One region of the Streptomyces sp. NPDC024698 genome, then DNA from elsewhere that is predicted to be linked to it. Evidence: predicted binding sites of a transcription regulator. Region 1 holds the regulator's gene; the other holds the start of a gene.

The links. Region 1 encodes HspR, which represses chaperone genes until heat shock. Its sites were predicted from a motif close to TTGAGNNNNNNNNNCTCAA; they were not measured.
Region 2: a site for HspR is predicted at 1,427-1,445, ahead of lon (endopeptidase La). Genes of this name have one in related genera too.

What each region holds. Positions count from the first base shown of each region.
Region 1 covers NZ_JBVHLK010000032.1:19,482-22,886, forward strand. The annotation lists gene grpE (nucleotide exchange factor GrpE) at 1-547, shown strand, start outside; gene dnaJ (molecular chaperone DnaJ) at 581-1,768, shown strand; gene ACZ4AA_RS35955 (heat shock protein transcriptional repressor HspR) at 1,776-2,228, shown strand; gene ACZ4AA_RS35960 (substrate-binding domain-containing protein) at 2,983-3,405, shown strand, end outside.
Region 2 covers NZ_JBVHLK010000002.1:29,456-32,860, forward strand. The annotation lists gene lon (endopeptidase La) at 1-1,404, opposite strand, end outside; gene ACZ4AA_RS04590 (GNAT family N-acetyltransferase) at 1,521-2,048, opposite strand; gene ACZ4AA_RS04595 (hypothetical protein) at 2,179-2,457, shown strand; gene ACZ4AA_RS04600 (rhomboid-like protein) at 2,657-3,405, opposite strand, start outside.

The DNA.
Region 1 (3,405 bases):
GGACGGGGACGCAGCAGCACAGTTGACCGGCCTGACGGCCCAGTTGGACCAGGCGCGCATGGCAGTGACCGAGCGCACCGCGGACCTCCAGCGGCTCCAGGCCGAGTTCCAGAACTACCGCCGCCGTGTCGAGCGCGACCGGATCGCGGTCAGGGAGGTCGCCGTGGCGAGCCTCCTGACCGAGCTCCTGCCCGTGCTCGACGACATCGGCCGCGCGCGGGATCACGGCGAGCTCGTCGGCGGATTCAAGTCCGTCGCCGAATCGCTGGAGACCGTCGCGGCGAAGATGGGGCTCCAGCAGTTCGGCAAGGAGGGCGAGCCCTTCGACCCGACGATCCACGAGGCCCTGATGCACTCGTACGCGCCGGACGTCACGGAGACGACGTGCGTGGCGATTCTTCAGCCGGGGTATCGCTTCGGCGAGCGCACCATCCGCCCCGCGCGGGTGGCGGTCGCCGAGCCGCAGCCCGGGGCGCAGACGGTCAAGGCCGAGGACTCGGCCGAGGCGGCCGATGACAAGGAGAGCGGTGGCCCGGACGAGGGCTGAGCTTGAACGGACGAGGAAGGAGGGACGTCGGGGATGAGCACCAAGGACTTCATCGAGAAGGACTTCTACAAGGTCCTCGGCGTCCCCAAGGACGCCACCGAGGCCGAGATCAAGAAGGCGTACCGGAAGCTCGCCCGCGAGTTCCACCCGGACGCCAACAAGGGCAACGCCAAGGCCGAGGAGCGCTTCAAGGAGATCTCCGAGGCGAACGACGTGCTCGGCGACCCCAAGAAGCGCAAGGAGTACGACGAGGCACGCGCCCTCTTCGGCAACGGCGGCTTCCGTCCGGGTCCCGGCGCGGGCGGCGGCAACTTCAACTTCGACCTGGGTGACCTCTTCGGAGGCGGTGCCCAGGGACAGGGAGCTGGAGGGGCCGGCGGCTTCGGCGGCGGTATAGGTGACGTCTTCGGGGGCCTGTTCAACCGAGGCGGCGCGGGACCGGGCACGCGGACGCAGCCCCGGCGCGGCCAGGACATCGACACCGAGGTCACGCTCTCCTTCACGGAGGCGGTGGACGGCGCGACCGTTCCGCTGCGCATGACCTCGCAGGCGGCCTGCAAGGCCTGTTCGGGCACCGGCGACAAGAACGGCACACCGCGTGTGTGCCCGACCTGTGTCGGCACCGGCCAGGTGGCGCGGGGTTCGGGCGGCGGATTCTCGCTCACGGACCCCTGCCCCGACTGCAAGGGGCGCGGCCTCATCGCCGAGCACCCCTGCATGGAGTGCGCGGGCAGCGGCCGGGCCAAGTCGTCCCGCACGATGCAGGTCCGGATCCCCGCGGGTGTCAGCGACAACCAGCGGATCCGGCTGCGCGGCAAGGGTGCTCCCGGAGAGCGGGGAGGTCCGGGCGGTGACCTGTACGTCACCGTCCATGTGGACGCCCACCCGGTCTTCGGCCGCAAGGACGACAACCTCACCGTCACCGTGCCCGTCACCTTCGCGGAGGCGGCGCTCGGTGGCGAGGTGAAGGTGCCGACGCTGGGCGGTCCTCCGGTCACGCTGAAGCTGCCGCCGGGCACTCCCAACGGGCGCACCATGCGCGCCCGGGGCAGGGGCGCGGTCCGCAAGGACGGCACCCGGGGCGACCTGCTGGTCACCGTCGAGGTGACGGTCCCCCAGGATCTGTCCGGCACGGCTCGTGACGCCCTGGAGGCGTACCGAGAGGCGACCGCGGGTGAGGATCCGCGGGCGGAGCTGTTCCAGGCCGCGAAGGGAGCATGACGGAGCCATGGACACGACCGGTCGTCGACGCAACCCCTATGAACTGACCGAGGAGACCCCGGTCTACGTCATCTCGGTGGCGGCCCAGCTCTCCGGACTGCACCCGCAGACCCTGCGTCAGTACGACCGGCTCGGTCTGGTCTCTCCCGACCGCACCGCCGGCCGGGGCCGGCGCTACTCGGCCCGCGACATCGAGCTGCTGCGCACCGTCCAGCAGCTGTCGCAGGACGAGGGCATCAACCTCGCCGGCATCAAGCGCATCATCGAACTGGAGAACCAGGTCGCCGCGCTCCAGTCCCGTGTCGCGGAGCTGGAGTCGGCCCTGGACGGCGCCGCTGCCGCCATGCAGCAGCGCGAGGCCGCCGTGCACGCCTCCTACCGGCGCGACCTGGTCCCGTACCAGGAGGTCCAGCAGACCAGCGCCCTGGTGGTGTGGCGCCCCAAGCGGGCGACCGACTAGTTCTTGCCCGAAGGGGCCCACCGGTTCGACCGAACCGGTGGGCCCCTTCGCATGCGCCGGGGAACCCGTGGCGACAAGCGGCTTGATTTCGCCGATGCCTGAGGGGGGGGTGGCGGGTTTGTCGGCGAAAGGGTCGTTTGCCTTGCCCGTCCTCTTGGTGCAATCGGCGCGCTGTGCGTTCTTTGCCACTGGAATAGCGCGATAGGCCGCTTTCGACCCATTGGCCGGGATGTTCTTCCTGGGGGCGTCGCCGTGCCCGGGAAAGCGGTGTTCGCGGAGAACTGCCGCTTATGGAGAGGCGATGTGCGCTTGGTCACTGCCGAGGCGCTGGTGCGGGCCGCGCCGGGCGGGCCGCCCGCTGTGGCGGGCGCGAGGGCCGCGGCGAGGGCGCCCCGCGCGCCGGTGGCTCTGTCCATGCGTTCCATCAGGTCTGACTGATCGTCAACGGCAGTTAAAAACCGTCGACGATCACGACTCCCGTGAACGGAAGTTGGTCGTACCTGTGAATGACAGAAGGTGAAGCTGAGGGGATCGGTCGGTGGATGGGCGTAGTCTTTTCCCGTCGTGTTCACTTGTGGAACACGAAACGCCGTTGCCATCTCGTTAAGTGGTTACTCCTTGACGCTGAGGTGATCGCCGCGTTGGCTTTCAGCCACCTGGGTCGCAATGCTGCAACCTCGCCCGGAAGGCACCTGATGTGAAGACTCGTAACACCGGCCTCCGCCGTACCGCCATAGCCGTGGCGTCCTCCGCCATGGCCGTCACCGTCTCCGGCTGCGGCCTGGGCATCGGGGGGAGCGGTACCTCGGCCAGCCCCACGAAGGGTGATGACATCAAGGTCGGGCTGCTCCTTCCGGAGAAGCAGAACACCCGTTACGACAAGTTCGACTACCCGATCATCAGGGATCAGGTTCTGAAGCTCACCGAGAAGAAGGGTGACGTCGTCTACCTGAACGCCGAGCAGGACGCGGCGAAGCAGCTTCGTCAGATGCAGCAGATGATCGACGACAAGGTCGACGTCATCCTCGTGGACGCGGTGGACTCCGTCACGATCGCCAAGGGCGTGCGCAAGGCGAAGGAGGCCGGTATCCCGGTCATCGCCTACGACCGTCTGGCGCAGGGTCCGATCGACGCTTACATCTCCTTCGACAACGAGCTGGTCGGCGAGACCCAGGCC
Region 2 (3,405 bases), on a different contig from region 1:
GACCTCCAGGTAGTGATCGCGGAAGGTGTGGTTCTGCGCCGGGTCGAGGACTTCGAGCAGCGCCGCCGCCGGGTCGCCCCGGAAGTCGGAGCCGACCTTGTCGATCTCGTCGAGCAGGACCACCGGGTTCATCGACCCGGCCTCCTTGACGGCGCGCACGATCCGGCCGGGCAGCGCGCCGACGTACGTACGGCGGTGTCCGCGGATCTCGGCCTCGTCCCGGACGCCGCCGAGGGCGACGCGGACGAACTTGCGGCCCATGGCGTGCGCGACGGACTCGCCGAGCGAGGTCTTGCCGACGCCGGGCGGGCCGACGAGCGCGAGCACGGCGCCGCCGCGGCGCCCGCCGACGACTCCCAGACCGCGGTCCGAGCGCCGCTTGCGCACGGCCAGGTACTCGGTGATGCGCTCCTTCACGTCCTCAAGACCGGCGTGCTCGGCGTCGAGCACGGTCTGGGCGCCCCGGATGTCGTACGCGTCCTCGGTCCGCTCGTTCCACGGCAGCTCCAGGACGGTGTCGAGCCAGGTCCTGATCCAGCTGCCCTCGGGCGACTGGTCACTGGACCGCTCCAGCTTCTCGACCTCCTTGAGCGCCGCCTCGCGGACGTTCTCCGGGAGGTCGGCGGCCTCCACACGGGCGCGGTAGTCGTCGGACTCGTCCTCGCCGTCCTCTCCCTTGAGGTCGCGCAGCTCCTTGCGTACGGCTTCGAGCTGGCGGCGCAGCAGGAACTCGCGCTGCTGCTTGTCGACGCCCTCCTGGACGTCCTTGGCGATGGACTCGGCGACATCCTGCTCGGCGAGGTGTTCGCGGAGCTGCTCGGTGGCGAGCTTGAGCCGGGCCACCGGGTCGGCGGTCTCCAGCAGCTCGACCTTCTGCTCGATGGACAGGAACGGTGAGTAACCGGAATTGTCGGCAAGGGCGGAGACGTCGTCGATCTGCTGCACCCTGTCCACGACCTGCCAGGCGGCGCGCTTGCGCAGCCAGCTGGTGGCCAGGGCCTTGTACTCCTTCACCAGGTCGGTGACCCGGCCGGGCAGGGGGTCGGGCACGGTCTCCTCGACCCGGGTGCCCTCGACCCACAGGGCGGCACCGGGACCGGTGGTCCCCGCGCCCACCTTCACGCGCCCGCGCCCGCGGATCAGCGCGCCCGGGTCGCCGTCGGCCAGTCGGCCGACCTGCTCGACGGTGCCGAGCACGCCGGTGCTCGCGTAGGTCCCGTCGATCCGCGGCACCAGGAGTACCTGAGGCTTTCCGGGTGTTGAACGGGCGGCGGCCTGAGCGGCCTCCACCGCGGCGCGCACATCCGTGTCGTTCAGGTCGAGCGGAACCACCATTCCGGGCAGCACGACCTCGTCGTCGAGCGGCAGCACGGGCAGAGTGAGTGATGCGGACGTCGAAGCCATGATCTCCCCTTCGGCATTCAAGTTGAGCTATGTCGACTCAATGCACAGGAGCTCCGCAATGTTCCCCGGGACCTGTTCGCTCTGAGCGATCGCTTTGCGGGGCGGGGGATTCCGGCTCAGGGGTTCGCCCGGAGGCCGAGCCACTGCTCGGCGTCCCAGGCCCGGAACCGCTCCACCTCGGTGAAGCCCAGCTTCGCTGCGAGGCGCATGGAGCCGGTGTTGGCGGTCTGGGTGTGGAGCACCACCGGCTCACCGGGAAGCACGCCGTCGAACCAGCCGAGCACCGCCGCGCACGCCTCGGCCGCGTATCCGTGTCCCCAGGCCCGCGGCAGGAACAAGTAGCCGAGATCGGCCTTCCCCGCGGCAGCCGGGCGGCCGTGTCCCGGTGCTCTCCTGAGCAGGATCTGGCCGATCATCGCCCCGTCGAGTTCGACGACGAAACTCCCGGGCCATCGCTCGGGCACCTCCGGCGTCACGCGCTCCAGCTCCTCGCGCGGGCGGGGGCCGCCGAGATAGGTGTGCGCCTCAGGGGAGGCGAGCAGGTCGATGAACGCCGGCCGGTCCCGCGCTTCGGGCGCGCGGAGCACGAGCCTCTCGGTCCTGATCGGGGCGGGTGGCCAGGTGACGGGTCCGAGCTCTGTCATGCCGGTCACCCGATCAGCGGGCCCCGGCGGCGGTCAAGAGCCGCGGAACGATCAGGCCACCGGCCCCCGGGGTACGGAGATCCGAAGCCTCCGGGATGCGGGGTGGCCGGAGGACTCGGATGGTGGGGACATGAACCATCACCTCCCCCAGCGCAAGATCGACATCGACACCCGGCTCGTCACGGCCGGTGCCGTGCTCACCGTGGCCGGCACCGCGGTGGCGTGCACCGGCATGGTCATCGCGGCGGGCGCCCTGCTCGCCGCGGGCCGGCGCATGGTCCGGGCCATGGACGTGCCCCCGTCCCAGCAGGCGGCCCTGCACTGGCGACGGGCCAAGGACGCCTCCATGGCGGGCCTCCAGGCCTGGCAGTCCGCGGCCGACGCCCAGAACGGCACGCCGACCCGCTAGCACCTCGCGGGGACGGCCTCCCGCGCTGCACCCCGGGGCCGGTCGGGCGGCCGGGCCCCTGGGGTGATCACGCGTGCGCCGCGCCGTCGCGGTGGGTGGCGTGCGGTCTTGTCCTGGGCGGACTCGTCGTGTGCGGTCGCGTGCGCGTGTGCGGTCGCGTCTCCCGGCGGGGTGCCACGGTCGCCGTCACCCGGACGGGTCAAGCCGATCGCTGATTGTCCACCGGCTTCGCCTCGCCTCGGTTCTCTCGGCCGGGCAGGCTGCCGCCCGGCGGCGACAGCCGGTGGCGGTGCCGTCGTCGTACGAGGGGCCAGGTCGCGACGCCGATCGACAGGGCGACGAGATGGCCCGCGTCCGTCACGGGGTCGGTGAGAAGGATCAGGTCCTGGGCGAGGACCGCCCCGAAGCCGATCAGCAGCGGCCAGCGCAGCCAGGGAGAGAGGAGTCCCGCGAGTGAGCCGGCGCTCGCGGCGACGCCGAAGCTGATGCCGTAGTCGAGCCGGTGCGTGGAGCCGACCGGCAGGGCGCCCGCCAGCACGGCCGCTCCGACCGGCAGCTCGGTGACGAGCGTGGCCACCACGTGCCCGAGCAGGAAGACGCCGGCCGCGCGGGCGGCGCCGGTGCGGCGCTCCAGCGCGGTCAGCACGAGCAGGAAACCGGCCGCGTACGGCGAGGCGATCCCTCCGACGATCCAGAGCGCGCTGGCGAGCAGCACGAGCACGGGGTGCCGTACGAGGTGGGCGACGTCCGTGCTGGACGCCTGGTGCAGGGCGCGGACGAACGCGGGGTGCGCGTGGTCGGCGACGTACGAGGTGAGGGCGAGCACGGCCGCGTACCCGAACGTGAAAGGCGTACCCCGCGGGGTGGGCACGAGCCGCACGACCCACCGGCCGTCGGCGGTGGCCGCCGGTTCGCTCGACCGCGACGCGGCCCCCGTGACCGCAGGAC